Regions from separate parts of the Brevibacillus choshinensis genome, predicted to be linked through region 3. Evidence: riboswitches for the same ligand, from Rfam matches in the RefSeq annotation. Region 3 holds a riboswitch; each other region holds the start of a gene.
What was found. A riboswitch is a leader RNA that binds a small molecule or an ion and turns the genes downstream of it on or off. The one in region 3 is predicted to bind lysine.

Region 1: it holds a riboswitch for lysine, as region 3 does, so the genes downstream of both, JNE38_RS05955 (amino acid permease) here and JNE38_RS09255 (aspartate kinase) in region 3, are expected to answer to the same signal.
Region 2: it holds a riboswitch for lysine, as region 3 does, so the genes downstream of both, dapD (2,3,4,5-tetrahydropyridine-2,6-dicarboxylate N-acetyltransferase) here and JNE38_RS09255 (aspartate kinase) in region 3, are expected to answer to the same signal.

The regions. Positions count from the first base shown of each region.
Region 1 covers NZ_CP069127.1:1,101,411-1,106,674, reverse strand. The annotation lists gene speD (adenosylmethionine decarboxylase) at 1-1,268, shown strand, start outside; lysine riboswitch at 1,385-1,572, shown strand; gene JNE38_RS05955 (amino acid permease) at 1,692-3,140, shown strand; gene cidR (cidABC operon transcriptional activator CidR) at 3,702-4,601, opposite strand; gene JNE38_RS05945 (CidA/LrgA family protein) at 4,712-5,080, shown strand; gene JNE38_RS05940 (LrgB family protein) at 5,077-5,264, shown strand, end outside.
Region 2 covers NZ_CP069127.1:3,937,395-3,942,658, reverse strand. The annotation lists gene JNE38_RS19825 (EcsC family protein) at 1-385, shown strand, start outside; gene JNE38_RS19820 (GNAT family N-acetyltransferase) at 360-908, opposite strand; lysine riboswitch at 1,140-1,325, shown strand; gene dapD (2,3,4,5-tetrahydropyridine-2,6-dicarboxylate N-acetyltransferase) at 1,454-2,164, shown strand; gene JNE38_RS19810 (aspartate aminotransferase family protein) at 2,178-3,392, shown strand; gene JNE38_RS19805 (N-acetyldiaminopimelate deacetylase) at 3,393-4,523, shown strand; gene JNE38_RS19800 (hypothetical protein) at 4,793-5,264, shown strand, end outside.
Region 3 covers NZ_CP069127.1:1,790,531-1,795,794, forward strand. The annotation lists gene uvrC (excinuclease ABC subunit UvrC) at 1-1,627, shown strand, start outside; lysine riboswitch at 1,711-1,898, shown strand; gene JNE38_RS09255 (aspartate kinase) at 2,133-3,374, shown strand; gene JNE38_RS09260 (DUF2507 domain-containing protein) at 3,478-3,927, opposite strand; gene JNE38_RS09265 (succinate dehydrogenase cytochrome b558 subunit) at 4,324-4,935, shown strand; gene sdhA (succinate dehydrogenase flavoprotein subunit) at 4,954-5,264, shown strand, end outside.

The sequences.
Region 1 (5,264 bases), 690 kb from region 3:
ATCTGGAGCAGATCCTTACCAATATCGTCACATCCCTCGGGATGGAAAAGCTCGCCTTCAACTTCCATCGATTTGAGCCACACGGCATAACGGGGCTTTTCCTCCTGTCGACCTCTCACCTTTCCATTCATACGTGGCCGGAGTATTCGTATGCTGCCTTGGATTTATTTACATGCGGAGACAGCGATCCCTCTACCCAAATCGATACTCTGTTACGTGGCCTTTCTGCAAAAAGTGCGCGTATTTATGGAATTGAACGCACCAATGGTTCCACAACAGCACCTGTGTTTTGGGAATACAGCACTGGGGAGGAACAATCCACAGCGCAATCTCCTGAATCATCCGCTAGCGAAACAAAAATGAAGCCAATCGACCTTACATCAGATCGCGGGGATCTGTACGATCAAATCGAACGTCGCCAAGTGCTCGCTGGGGATCATAACATGCTATTCCAGGGAACAAGCTCCTATCAGCATATTGAGCTTGTGGAAGCCAGCGAGATGCGCATGTACTTGGATGGGCAGCTGCAATTCAGCTCCCTGGATGAACGTATTTATCATGAAGCGCTCGTTCATCCGGCCTTTGCTCATGCAGCTTCGCATGAGCGTGTCCTGATTGTTGGCGGTGGGGATGGGCTTGCTCTCCGCGAAGTGCTGAAGTACAAAAACGTGAAGCATGTAGACCTCGTCGATCTGGATTCCATGGTCTTGGAAGTAGCCAAAACTGTCCCGAAAGTGGTATCGCTGAATGAATCTTCGATGCACGATCCCCGTGTAACGGTACACCCGGTGGACGCAAACATGTTTATCGACAACGTGACTACCCCCTATCACATCATCATCGTCGACTTCCCTGACCCAGCAGATGAAATCATCAGCACGATCTACACGAAAGAGTTCTTTCAGCAGCTGTCCAACTGCTTGGGGGATAACGGCGTCTTGGTCTGTCAATCTTTCTCGCCTGAGGATGCGCCACTGGTGTACTGGAGCATCGGTCTGACGATCGGGAGTGCTGGTTTGCACACGAAAGCTTATCACTGCTTGGTTCCATCCTTTGGAGATTGGGGGTTTCATCTCGCTGGGCGTGATCCGATCCCTGCAGCACCACAGCCAGTATCCGTCCCCACGCAGACGCTCCCGGAGAATCTCAGCACGCTGTTTGCGTTTCCTGACCAGATTCTCGAAAAACGCGACGCAGCAACGATCAATACCATGCAGGACCTGAAGCTGCACGAAATTTATCAGATGGAAGCTGGAAAAAAGAATTGAAATAGCAGTCACCCCCCTTCCCATTGCGAAGGGGTTTTTTTCTAATTGCGAAATCATCCACAATCATATATATTTGATAAATAAATTAACTTCATACAATTATCCTCATCTTTCACGGTGAGGATAGAGGTCGCGGCTTTTATAGTATTCTGTACGAGATTCAGACGAAATCTAAGACTACAGGAGAGGGAAAATCCGCCGAAGTCCATCGTGTATCGCTGTACGCATGGGTTGGGGCTGTTCTCGATAAGGGGCAGAACTGTCACGTTTGCTTGCCGAGCAAACGTGGTGTGCTATCTTCAGTGAAGGCTTGGTGGGGATTGGATGATACCGCCCTGTGCCATTCTTTGGCCCCGGGCGGTTTTTCGTTTCCGACCTTCCTTCCGAACAAAAAACATCTGAGAAAGGTCGTGCAATAAACGTATGTCAGAAAATCAATTGCAGCGAGGACTCAAAGCCCGCCACCTCACGATGATTGCCATCGGCGGCTCCATCGGTACGGGACTTTTTCTCGCAAGCGGCGGCTCCATTCATTCTGCCGGACCCGGCGGTGCTTTGGCGGCCTACATCGCTATCAGTATCATGGTTTACTTCCTCATGACAAGCCTGGGAGAAATGGCAGCCTTCATGCCCGTCTCCGGTTCTTTTAGTACGTATGCGACACGCTTCGTCGATCCATCCCTGGGCTTTGCGCTCGGCTGGAACTACTGGTACAACTGGGCGATCACCATTGCAGTCGAGCTAGCAGCAGCTGCCCTGATTATGAAATATTGGCTGCCGGATGTCCCTTCGATCGTCTGGAGCGCGCTGTTCCTCGTAATCATGTTTCTTTTGAATGCCTTGTCCGTGAAATCATTCGGTGAGTCTGAATATTGGTTTGCCCTCATTAAAGTTGTCACTGTTATCGTGTTTATCATCATTGGTGTGTTGATGATTTTCGGCATCATGGGTGGTGAGGCAGTCGGTTTCACGAACTTCACCAAAGGCGAGGCGCCATTCAACGGCGGCTTCATGGCGATTCTCGGAGTCTTCATGATCGCCGGATTCTCCTTCCAGGGAACAGAGTTGGTCGGGGTAGCGGCTGGAGAAAGTGAAAATCCTGCTCGCAACATCCCAAAAGCCATCCGCCAAATCTTTTGGCGCATCCTGCTGTTCTACATCCTGGCGATCCTGGTGATCGGTCTGTTGGTTCCGTACGACAACCCGAATCTAATCAGCGGGGATATCACGGATATTGCCATCAGTCCATTTACGATCGTATTTGAAAAGGCAGGCTTTGCATTCGCGGCTTCTGTCATGAATGCGGTGATTCTCACATCGGTCCTGTCTGCAGGTAACTCCGGCATGTACGCTTCGACCCGGATGCTCTGGGTGCTCGCAAAAGAAGGCAAAGCGCCAAAATGGTTTGCCAAAGTCACTCGCAATGGTGTTCCGATCAACTCCTTGATCGTGACAGCCCTCGTCGGTGCCCTCGCTTTCTTGTCCTCCCTGTTTGGGGATGGCACTGTATACGTTTGGCTGTTGAATGCCTCCGGTATGTCCGGGTTCATCGCATGGCTGGGAATTGCGGTCAGCCATTACCGCTTCCGCCGTGCCCTGCTTGCCCAAGGGCGCGAATTGTCGGAGCTGCCTTACCGAGCAAAATGGTTCCCGTTTGGTCCGATTCTGGCTTTCATCATCTGCTGCGTCGTGATCGTCGGTCAAAACTACACGGCTTTCACAGGTGATGCCATCGACTGGAACGGCGCAATGGTATCCTACATCGGTCTGCCACTGTTCATCGTGGTCTGGCTGGGCTATAAATTCTCCAAGAAAACCAAGCTGGTTCCCCTCGACAAGGTAGACTTCAGCATGGATGAAAATACGCATTAATTCTCAAGCTCCTGGCCAAACCAGGAGCTTTTTTGTACAGATAGCTTATCAACAGAACGGAGGTGGGGAGAAGCAGTTGTGGTTTCTAGTTACTTGGTATGCAGAGGTTCGGGTGAGCAATGTGCCTACTTCGTCTATCGCTTCAACTTCGAAGGACCTGGATGAATCAAGGGAAGAACTAGCATCAAGTATGTCTTTTCGACTTATCACGGGAGCTTTTCCCACGAAGGGTTTTCCCAAAGTAACTACGTAGAAGGCTTTCAAGAAAAGACACGTCGATGACCCAAAGCTGGCCGAGGAAAAAGGGGAAATAAGCGGAAGATCTTTGGAACACTAACCAAGGCGCAATGGAAAAAACGAAACACGGTTTTAAGCGTCCACCTCTGATAAGCTTCCCGAGACGGCTGCTTTGGACGCGGTTTCGTTTTTTACATGGAGTCGGACAGGGATGACCCCCAGCAGGTGTTCCTATGAAGCTGGAGCGTTTTCCCCTTTTTCCTCTCCTCCACTACAGCCTAACCTAGTGAAAAAAGGAAGCGGGTGTATTTCCCGCGTATTTTCTTATTTGGATGGATGGCGTGTGGGCAAGCACTCTTCGGAAAAGCGGACCCATTCCCGCATCGCGAACGACCGGTACGCATTTTTCCTCCAGATCATCCCCAGATGCCACTTGAGTGTCGGACTTACCAGCGGAACGATGCGAAAGCGCTCTGCGTCCAATTCCGCACAAATGGTTTCGGGCAGGAGCGTGATCCCTATATTCGCAGCGACCATCTCGCTGAGAAAATCCCATTGGGAGCTCTTGTACACGACATGAGGATGAAAGCCGGCGCGGACGCATTCGTCTACGATCCGGTTATGCAGCGCAAAGTCTTCATGGAAGAGCAGGAAACGCTCTCCTTCCAGTTCGCTGAAGGCCACTTCGGAGCGTTCCGCCAGCGGGTGGGATGGATGCACGACCAGCATGATGTTTTCATTGACGAACGAATAATGGTCGAAGATGTCTTCTTTTGCCGGCAGCAGAATGACACCGCAGTCCAGCACACCGGATCCTACATCCGCCTCCACTTTGTTGGAGCCCGCCTCGAACAGCTCCAGCCGGATCCCGGGATACTGCTCGCAAAATCGGCCGATGACACGCGGAAAGAAGCTGGCTCCTACCATCGGCGGCAGTCCGATGCGCAGCCTTCCTCTTTTCAGCTCCATCAATTCATTGATATGGACAGTCATGTTCTCGAACGATTTGACCATCACTTCCGCCTGCGAAAACAATACCCATCCGGCATCCGTGAGCGAGACGCGCTTGCCCACCCGTTCAAACAGCTCGACTCCGATCTCTTCCTCCAGGTTCCGCACCATTTTGCTGATGGTAGGCTGAGTGATATACAGCGACTGCGCTGCCTTGGTGAAGCTGTTGTGACGAGCCACTTCCAGAAAGTATTGCAAATGTCGGATATCCATCAAGCATCCCTCCGGTTAACGATAGATATCGTGAATGCGAATGATTCTATATATGCATTTTACCTATGGAAACAGACGATGTACACTTTTTCTAGAGGGAGAGGAACATCTTGAAAAAATGGATCAAAATCATCGCGCAAGCTGCTTTTTTCGTGATTGTTTCCATGCTGATGAATGCGCTCGTCGACTGGCTGGGGCTCACGATTCCCGGCAGCATCATCGGGATGTTTGTCGTATTTTTTTTGCTGCAGAAAAAATGGCTTCGGCTGGAATGGGTGGAAGCCGGTGCAAGCTTTCTTTTAGCGGAGCTGCTCTTGTTCTTCATTCCCCCATCCGTGGGAATAATCTCGTATCAAAATCTTATGCTGCATGAAGGCGTTCAAATCTTTTTCGTCATCGCGATTGGTACAGCCATCGTCATGGCCAGCAGCGGCTTGGTCGCCCAGCGCATCGCCAAACGAAAGGAGATGCGATCATGATCAGCGGCATCATGGGCTTCCTGTTCACCATCGTGGTTTACCTGGTGGCCAAAAGGCTTTATCGCTACAAACCGATTCTTCTGTTTTCACCGCTGTTGTTTACGCCTGTCGTGCTCGTCCTTCTCCTTATCCTGACACATACGGCTTACGAATCATACAATGCAGGCGGTAAATGGCTGGCCTA
Region 2 (5,264 bases), 2.1 Mb from region 3:
GTGCTATGGGTATCGTCCACAGGAAAAACGGGAGCGTCTCTTTGTGGTGAAGTGCTTGCAGTTTGCATCGTCCGATATCGTGGGGAAAAAAGCGATTTTAGAGGAGCTGTCCCAGTTTGACAGCCCGGCTGCACAGCGGGACGTGATGGCCCAATTGCAGGGCTGGCGCGAAGTCGTGGTGACTTACACTGAAAACTTCGGATGGAAAAAGCTTTTCCAGATGGTCCCGATTGCCGGGATCCTGTTCGGTGCCTACTTAAATCGTTCAACCGTGCAGGATGTCGCCGAAGCCGGCATGATGCTGTACCGCAAACGGCGAATCCTGGAGCGGCTGAGACAATCAGAAGAGCCAATCGAAGCTATTTCGTCCACTCCTCAGCCGTGATGGCGTACATGTCGTGGTCTTCCCATGCCCCGTTTATGAGGAGGTAACGCAGGGATCGCCCTTCGTAGCGGAAGCCGTTCTTTTCCAGCACGCGGATGGAGCCGAGGTTATGCGGCATGACTCCTGCCTGCACCCGATGGAGCTGCGCTTCCGTAAACGCGAACTGCAAGACGAGCTTGACCGCCTGCGTCGTATATCCCTTTCCATTGAACTCCTTGTCGAGGAAATATCCCAAGGTAGCATTCTGCCAAGCACCACGGGCCACATTGGATAGCGCGACTCTCCCGATCATCCGGTCGTTTTCTGGAAGGAAGACACCGAATGCAAAAGCGGCTTGATTGGCAAAATCTCGCTGGGCTTGGGCGATCTGCTCCTGCTGTCCTTCCAGTGTGAAGTGCGAGGCAGGGCGTATCGGTTCAAAAGGTTGCAAAAAATCGTGATTGCGCAGCCTCAGCTCCAGCAGCTCGGCTGCGTCTTCCTTTTGCAGAGGGCGCAAGTATAGGGCGTCCGTATGTAGTCGCACGTCAAATCCTCCTTGGAAAAGAAAGTGGGATAGACATTCTATCACATGCGCCCTCTAGTGAGAAGCGTATGAATACTCGATTTTCCCCAACGCCGAATGCTTTGCGCGCCTCCGCATCTTTTGGAGTAGGGGCAAGCCCGGTTTTCAGACCCTCCAGCGGTGTTTCTTTACAAGAAAGCTGTTGCCACACGGTGTTGATTTTGGTAGAGTTAAATGAAATTATGATAAGAAAGTCTAAATAGAGGTGCGCCGAAGATGAGTACATCTTTTCGAGATCTGCCGGGGGGCAGGAAAAGGAGGAAAGGCTAAAGCGCCGAAGCCGATTGCCATCCCCTGAGTGGCAAAGGTTGGGGTGCCCATGAATAATGATCATCCTGTCACAAGAAAGAGTCTTTCTTGTGGAGCGCTATTTACGATTTGCTGCCGATGTATCGAAAGCAATGAGTTAGCGCATGCACTCATTGCTTTTTTTATGTTTGGGCAGACTTCGACTGAGGTTTTCTTATTTCATTCGAAATGCTGTTGACTAAAAGGAGGATTTACCTGTGAACATGATGGATGCAAATGAAATTATCTCTTTTATTCAAAAAAGCGAAAAGAAAACTCCAGTAAAACTATATGTGAAAGGAAACCTGGAAGGCATCGATTTTGGTGCGAACGCCAAAGCTTTCATCAATGGCAATACAGGCGTCGTGTTTGGCGAATGGAAAGAGATCGAGCCAGTTCTGGCGCAAAACGCTGACAAAATCGAAGACTACGTAGTGGAAAGCGACCGCCGCAACTCCGCCATTCCGCTGCTCGACACCAAAGGAATTCAAGCTCGCATCGAGCCAGGCGCAATCATTCGTGACCAAGTGACCATCGGCAACAACGCGGTGATCATGATGGGTGCTTCCATCAACATCGGTGCGGTCATTGGAGAGGGCACCATGATCGACATGAACGTAGTGGTAGGCGGCCGTGGAACGATCGGGAAGAACTGCCATATCGGCGCTGGTTCTGTGATCGCAGGCGTAATCGAGCCACCATCCGCTCAACCAGTAGTAGTCGAGGATGACGTACTGATCGGTGCGAATGCGGTGATTCTGGAAGGCATTCGCGTAGGAAAAGGTGCGGTAGTCGCTGCGGGTGCTGTCGTCATTGAGGATGTTCCTCCATATACAGTGGTAGCAGGTACTCCTGCTCGCGTCATCAAACAAATCGACGAAAAAACTCGTTCCAAGACCGAGATCAAGCAGGAGCTACGTCAACTCTAAGGGGTGTACGAACATGGACTGGCGCTCGCTTGATGAACAATACATCGTTTCCACATACAAACGGTTGCCGATTGCCATTGCCAAAGGGGAAGGCAACTACTTGTACGACACGAATGGCAAAAGCTACCTCGATCTGTTTACCGGACTCGCAGTCAATGTGCTGGGACATTCGCATCCGCGTATTCTGAAGGCCCTGCATGAGCAAGGTGAGCAGTTTCTGCACATCTCCAATGTGTTTCTCAACCAGCCTGCCATTCGTTTGGCACAGCGGTTGGTTGAACAGACCATTACGGGAAAAGTGTTTTTCACCAATTCCGGTGCTGAGGCGACGGAGGCGGCGATCAAGCTGATTCACAAGTGGACAAAAGCGGAAGGTGCGGGCCGCGAGGGTATCGTCGTTCTGCGCAACAGCTTCCACGGCCGTACGCTGGGAGCTGTGCGATTGACCAGACAAGCCCATGTGTATCAGGATTTTCCGCAGCCGGCATTTCCCGTCTATGAGCTGGACGCTGAAGATTCGGAAGGCCTGCGTGCAATATGCCAAAGCGCCAAGCCTGCAGCGGTTTTGATGGAGCCAGTGCTCGGTTCAGGCGGGGTTGTGCCTCTGACGGAGGCGTTTCTGCGTGAGGTGGAAGCCGTTTGCCAGGAAGAAGGCATGCTTTTCGCAATGGACGAGATTCAGACCGGGATGGGACGCACGGGTAAACTGTTTGCCTATCAGCATGCAGGTGTGTCGCCTGATCTGATCTTGTTTGCAAAAGGCGTAGGGGGAGGCTTGCCTCTTGGGGGCGTGATCGCTGGTACAAAGCTGATGAACCAGTTTAAGCCGGGTGATCACGGAACCACCTTTGCCCCATCTCCTTTGTCCGCAGCCCTTGGGAATGCCGTGCTGGATGAATTGCTCGAACCGGGCTTTGCCGCTGGGGTAAACGAGGTGATCGAATACCTGTGGGCAGGACTGGAAGCCTTGCGTGCACGCATGCCAGAGCAGCTGCAGGCTTTGCGAGGAAAGGGCATGATGGTGGGTATTCCGCTGAGCGTCACGCCTGATGAAACGAGCCGTTTGCAAAGTGAATTGCTTGCAGAGGGGATCCTCGTCGATGTCACGCAAAAAACGATCGTTCGATTACTTCCGCCATTGACACTCACGAAGGGCGATGTGGATCGCTTCCTCGAAGTGTTTACCCGTCAGCTGACTGCGGCCATTTCAGCAAAGGAGGCGCTGTAGATGAGCGTTTCCACGTTTGTGCAAATACGCAGAGATCTCCATCAAATTCCGGAACCCGGCTTTCAGGAAGTAAAGACGCAACAGTACCTTCTGCGTTATCTGGAGACGCTCCCTTCTGAGCGACTCCAGGTTCAAACGTGGCGCACGGGAATTCTCGTCCGCGTTCCAGGGACCGATCCAAAACGAACAATCGCCTGGCGCACGGACATGGATGGTCTCCCGATCGCAGAGGAGACGTCCTATCCTTTCCGTTCCTTGCACGAAGGCTTCATGCATGCGTGTGGACATGACATGCACATGGCAATCGCGCTCGGGCTCCTGACTCATTTTGTGGAGCATCCGATTGCCGATGACTTGTTGTTTCTGTTTCAACCTGCCGAAGAAGGACCGGGTGGGGCTTTGCCAATGATGGAAAGCGAAGCGTTTGCCGCGTGGCGTCCTGATTGCATCTTTGCCCTGCACATCGCACCGGAGTATCCTGTCGGTCACATTGCTACCAAGCCCGGCATTCTTTTTGCCAACACTTCGGAATTGTTTGTGGATCTGGTCGGAAAAGGGGGCCATGCTGCATTTCCCCATCAATCCAACGACATGGTCGTCGCAGGCAGCCACTTGGTGACCCAGCTTCAATCCATTGTCGCGAGGAATATCGACCCACTGGATTCCGCAGTCATCACGATTGGCAAAATCGAAGGTGGAACCAAGCAAAACATCATCGCCGAGCGTGCTCGTCTCGAAGGAACCATCCGCACGTTTTCCATGGAATCGATGGCACGGGTGAAAAGTCGCATCGAGGCCTTGGTCAAAGGGGTAGAGGCTGGCTTTGAATGCACGGCCACGATCGATTACGGCTGTGGATACTGCCAGGTGTACAACGAAGAGGCACTGACAGAGGATTTCATGGCATGGGTGGACGAGGAATGCCCGGAGGTTACCCTCATTCATTGCAAGGAAGCGATGACGGGAGAGGATTTTGGCTATTTCCTCAGCGAGATTCCCGGATTTTTGTTTTGGCTGGGAGTCAATACGCCGTACGGATTGCATCACTCGAAAATCGAGCCGAACGAAGACGCGATCGAAGTTGCGATCAAGGTCGTCAGCGGTTACTTCACGAAATTGTCGGAGCGTTGATTCATTCGATCATAGGACTTGGGAGCAGCTACTCACTGGCTGCTCCTTTTTCATATCCTTTCTCCTTCTGGTCAGCAGTGCTGCATGACTAGGTAAACACCCTGTGAATAAGTCTTTCTTCCTGATTATCTAGGGCTGTGGATAGTGTGGATAGTGTTGAAAAAAGTTAGCGGAGGACCACAACTATTTGCTTGTTTAGGCGTATAAACTTATAAGAACAAATTCGGAATAACAAGCGCTGCAGCGCACACATACAGGAGGATTATGACATGAAAAAAGCATGGTTGTCGGCCTTGTTGGCAACAGCTGTCATGGCTGGAGTAGGAAGCACCGCCTTGGGTGAGGGGGCGATGCGGGTATTCATGGGTGGCGAACGAGTCGTAAGCAGCATGGGGTCATCCAACGCGAATTCTGTGGAAGATCTCGTCAATAAAATGGGTGGCTTTGTAGAATATGACCAAAACTCCGGAAAATTGGAAATTATTAAGCCGAATGTGAATATCCTTGTATTGGAAGGGATTCAGCAAACGAGAAACAAGACGGTCGTGTTTAGCAACCCGATTAAAGGATATAGTGATAAAAATGTACCACGCACCTTTAACGTGTTTGTAGAAGTCGATGAAGCGCCTGTAGCAAAAGACCTGAGAATGCAGCTGGTTTTGATTTCGCCGGAAGGAAAAGAAATTGATAAAGGGAAAGAGTGGAAGTACTCCACTGAGAAAGCAAACAGCTTTTATTTCT
Region 3 (5,264 bases):
GACACAGCTGTTGGTCAGCGAGATCGTCGATTTTGAATATATCGTCGTCTCATCTGCGATCGAGGCGCTGGTCCTGGAGTGCAATCTGATCAAGCAGCACAATCCTCGCTACAATGTCATGCTGCGGGATGACAAGACCTATCCCTATATCAAGATTACGAATGAGGCTCAGCCTCGCCTCGAGATCACCCGCAAGGTCATTAAGGACAAGGCACGTTATTTCGGTCCGTATCCGAATGCAGGGGCAGCCTCCGAAGTGAAAAAACTGCTGGATCGGCTGTATCCGCTGCGCAAATGCCGCACGATGCCCAAGCAGGTTTGTCTGTATTACCACATGGGGCAATGTCTGGCGCCTTGTGTGGAGGAGGTATCTGCAGCTGAAAATCAGCGGCTTGTGGAAGAGATCAGCAAGTTTCTCGATGGCGGCCACGAGGAAATGAAGAAGCAGCTGACGGAGAAAATGATGCAAGCGGCCGAAAGCATGGAGTTTGAGCGTGCCAAAGAGTACCGCGACCAGATCAAAAATATCGAAGCGGTGATGGAAAAGCAAAAAGTCACGCTGACCGATACGGTAGACAGGGACATCATCGGCTATGCCGTAGAAAAAGGCTGGATGTGCGTCCAGGTCTTTTACATGCGCCAGGGCAAAATGATCGAGCGGGATACCACATCGTTCCCGTATTACGGCGATGAAGACGAGGATTTCATGTCGTACGTGAGTCAATTTTACTACGACAAGCAAAACGCGCTCCCAAAGGAAGTCTTGCTGCCTGAGCAGAGTGACACGGAGCTGCTGGGAGAGTGGCTGGGGATCAAGGTGCTTGCGCCGAAGCGAAGCAAAAAGCGGGAGCTAGTGCAGATGGCCTCGGAGAATGCCCGCATTGCCCTGCAGGAAAAGTTCGCGCTGATGTCCAAGGACGATGCACGCACCGTTCAGGCTGTCCACAATCTGGGGCATATTCTCGGGATCGGCACACCGAATCGAATCGAGGCGTTTGACAACTCGAATATCCAGGGGACGGAGCCTGTATCGGCGATGATTGTCTTTACCGATGGAAGGCCCGATAAAAAGGAATACCGCAAATTTAAAATCAAGACAGTGGAAGGGCCGGATGATTACGGCTCGATGCGGGAAGTCATTCGACGCCGTTATTCGCGGCTGCTCAAAGAAAATGGGACCATGCCCGACCTGATCGTCATCGACGGCGGAAAGGGCCAAATCAGCGCGGCTATGGACGTGCTGGAGAACGAGCTGGGTCTATTTATCCCTGTCTGCGGTCTCGCCAAGGATGAGAAGCATAGAACCGCCCAGCTCATGTTTGGAGACCCTCCGGAGCCGATCGAGCTGAAAAGGGACAGCTATGAATTCTACCTCCTGCAGCGTGTCCAGGATGAGGTGCACCGGTTTGCGATCACATTCCACCGCCAGTCTCGCACGAAGACCATGCTGTCCTCGCAGCTCGACGAGATTCCGGGCATCGGGGAAAAGCGCCGCAAGCTGTTGTTTACGCACTTTGGTTCCTTGAAAAAAATGCGGGAAGCGACGGTTGAAGATTTCCGGCAGCTGGGGATCGGCGACAAGCTGGCCAAGGAGATTATTTCCCACTTGCGCAAGCTGGAATCCTGAAGCTTGGAAAAAGTCATTGAACCACTCGCTGGTCCATGTTATAATCCGATTCAAACAGAATAGTTAGCCTCACTTCCATGATGGAGTGAGGTAGAGGCGCGAAAACCAAGAGTACCTCCCTGAGATCGGGAATCTGTGAAGGGTATGGGAAAGGGGAATTCGCCGAAGTGTGGAGGAAAACCCGATTTTCTTCATGCTGGGTCTGCGTTGAACAAACGCAGGACTGTCATCTGCGCAATCACCAGTTGCCAGATGGAGTGCTATCTCACGGTGTGTCAGTGTGAGTCATGACGGTTGGTTTTGTCATGCTGTGCGCTGTCCGTGTGTATTGGAAGGGAGGAACCGGGATGTCGAAACAATAGGCAGCGGCGGGGACTATTCCTTGTCGGTGCCTTTTCTTATACCATACACGAAGACCGAATGAACATAGAGAAAAATGAAAACCATACGAGTACAGGATAAAACCACCAATGAATTGGATAAAAGGAAAAGGGAGAGAAGCCGCATGGGGTTGATCGTGCAGAAATACGGAGGCACTTCCGTTGGTACCATTGAGCGAATTTTGCGAGTTGCGGACCGAATTATCAGCTACAAAGAAGAAGGACATGATGTAGTCGTAGTCGTCTCGGCCATGGGCAAATCGACAGACGTGCTGGTCGACATGGCCAAGCAGATTACGGCCTACCCATCGGAGCGGGAGATGGATATGCTGCTGACCACGGGGGAGCAGGTATCGATCGCGCTATTGTCGATGGCGCTGCACACAAAAGGCTACGATGCCATCTCCTTGACGGGCTGGCAGGCAGGTGTGACGACTGAAGACATCCACGGCAGAGCGCGGATCCAGCAAATCAACACCGAACGCATTCAAGCGGAATTGGGTCGAGGCCGTGTGGTGATCGTGGCAGGTTTTCAAGGCATCAGTGCCGAAGGAGAAATCACCACATTGGGGCGCGGCGGCTCGGATACGTCCGCAGTCGCACTGGCAGCGAGCCTGAATGCCGAGAAATGTGAGATTTTCACAGATGTATCCGGTGTGTATACCGCAGATCCGCGGGTCGTTCCTGCCGCAAGCAAGCTGGACAGCATTTCCTACGATGAGATGCTGGAGCTGGCGAACCTCGGAGCAGGCGTCTTGCATCCGCGGTCGGTAGAAGCCGCCAAAAAATACAAAGTACGGCTGGTGGTCCGCTCCAGCTTTACTGCTGAAGATGGTACGTACGTAGAGGAGGTTGCCAACATGGAAACAGGAAGAGTGGTAAGTGGAGTCGCGCATGATGAAGATGTATCAAAAGTAACCGTAGTCGGGATGCCTGCAAAAGTAGGGACACTCTCTCGCCTTTTCAATACGCTGGCTGACAACCAGGTCAATGTGGACATCATCATTCAGAGCTCTTACGATGCAGCGGAGACAAACATTTCCTTCACAGTCGCATCCGCTGACCTGAAAAAGGCTTTGGACACTCTTGCAGCGAACCAAGAGACGCTTGGCTTTGAAAAAGTGGATCATGAAGAAGGCTTGACCAAAGTATCGATCGTCGGCTCCGGCATGGTGAACAACCCGGGTGTCGCCGCGGAAATGTTCCGCGTTTTGGCTGAACAAGAAATTTCCATTAAAATGGTGTCCACTTCCGATATCAAGGTTTCTTGCGTGATTCCTGCCCATTTGACTGAGCTGGCGGTTCGCAGCCTGCATACCGCTTATGGCTTGGACGTGGCTGAAACCGCAGTCGTGCATGGTCTGTAGTAGAATAGACTCGTCTGTTTATTCTTCAACCACTCCCCTCTTCCCCAGCGAGGAAGAGGGGTTCTCCATGTCTGCCGCGGGGTTATCCATGTCTGCCGCGGGGTTATCCATGACTGGCGATAATCCGGATGTCACTTTTCCCTTCCAGCACGAGCTCGGCGGTTGTTTCTTGTCCTCTCCACCGCTCGATTGCTCCAGCGATGATTCCGCATTCTAATGAAAGGGAACGACTGAGCCGTTGGTCGGTCATGTAGGGAAAGATCGCATGGGAGAGTTTATAGTGAATGCGCAGCTTTGTCTCTTCGATGAGGTCCAATTGCCCAAGGCCGAGCCGCATGAAAGGCAGGACAATTCCGGCAGATGACTGGATCGGTATCTTCTCGCCGATTTCTTTTCCCAGCCAATAGAGGATTGGACTCTCACTATCACCTAGCAAGTGGTTTGTCAGCGTCTCTCGCAAAAGGTGATAGCCGAGGTATGGCATGTTCATCCGTTCCGCATAGGCAATCGCTTGCTGCGGCAGCAAGGCGGACAGTTGATCCGTCTCTTTCATTGTGTTCCCCTCCTGTCTGTACTAGATTATGAGGAAGCGCTATTGGTTATGACGGAATAGTAGGAAAATATCGGCTTTAGGAAAGTTTGATCTATCAATGGATTTAGTCTATTCACTGTCTTGACGCTCCCCGAGTACAGGAGTACAATTGTTTTGGTCAAAGTTTTGCCCGACTTTTTTCCGTGTTCTGACACGTTTCGACGCTAATAGACATTTTGGTGGAGAGAACCATGCATGTCTAATGGACGGGGCAATGGGTTAGGATATGGGAGAGGTCTATCAAAACGGTCACGACCGTTTTGACGACCGCTTGCGGTCACATTAAATTTTCATGAAAAACGTCGAGACGTTTTTCACAGAATCGAGCGTTACATACATTGAAAGGGGGACCATAGTATGGCGAAAGGCAATAGCTTTCTCAGTCACAAGCTGCATTCACTTCTTGGATTGTTTCCAATCGGGCTGTTTCTGCTGTTCCACTTGACAGCAAACTATCAAGCAACCCGTGGAGCGGAAGCCTTCAACACTACGGTCGGCGCAATTGAATCCGTTCCTATTCTACTAGTAGTTGAATTCGTTTTCATCTACATCCCGATCCTGTTTCACGCGATTTACGGTATCTACATTGCTTTCCAAGCGAAGCAAAATGTAGGGAACTTCGGCTACTTCCGGAACCATATGTTCCTGTGGCAACGGGTAACAGGTATCATTACGCTCATTTTCATTGTTTGGCACGTATGGGAAACCCGCATTGCGAAAGCGATGGGAGCAACTGTTGACTTCGACATGATGGCGAACATCTTCAGCAGCCCTGCGATGATCGTGTTCTATACGATTGGGATCATCAGCACTGTTTTCCACTTCTCCAACGGTATCTGGTCGTTCCTGGTTCACTGGGGAATTACAGTCGGACCACGTTCCCAACGTATCGCTACTTACTTCACATTGATCGTTTTCGTAGTTGTGACTTACATCGGCTTGCGTGCGATGTCAGCTTTCATTGTATAGGGATAGGGGGACTTCACTATGGCAAAAGGTAAACTAATCATTGTCGGTGGTGGTTTGGCCGGCTTGATGGCTACCATCAAAGCAGCAGAAAAAGGCGTTCCCGTCCAGCTATTCTCCCTGGTTCCGGTGAAACGGTCTCACTCTGTCTGTGCCCAAGGCGGTATTAACGGCGCTGTAAATACGAAAGGGGAAGGCGACTCCACCTGGATTCACTTCGACGACACCGTATACGGCGGCGACTTCCTGGCGAACCAACCGCCAGTAAAAGCTATGTGTGACGCAGCACCTGGCATCATCTACATGCTGGACCGCATGGGTGTTATGTTCAA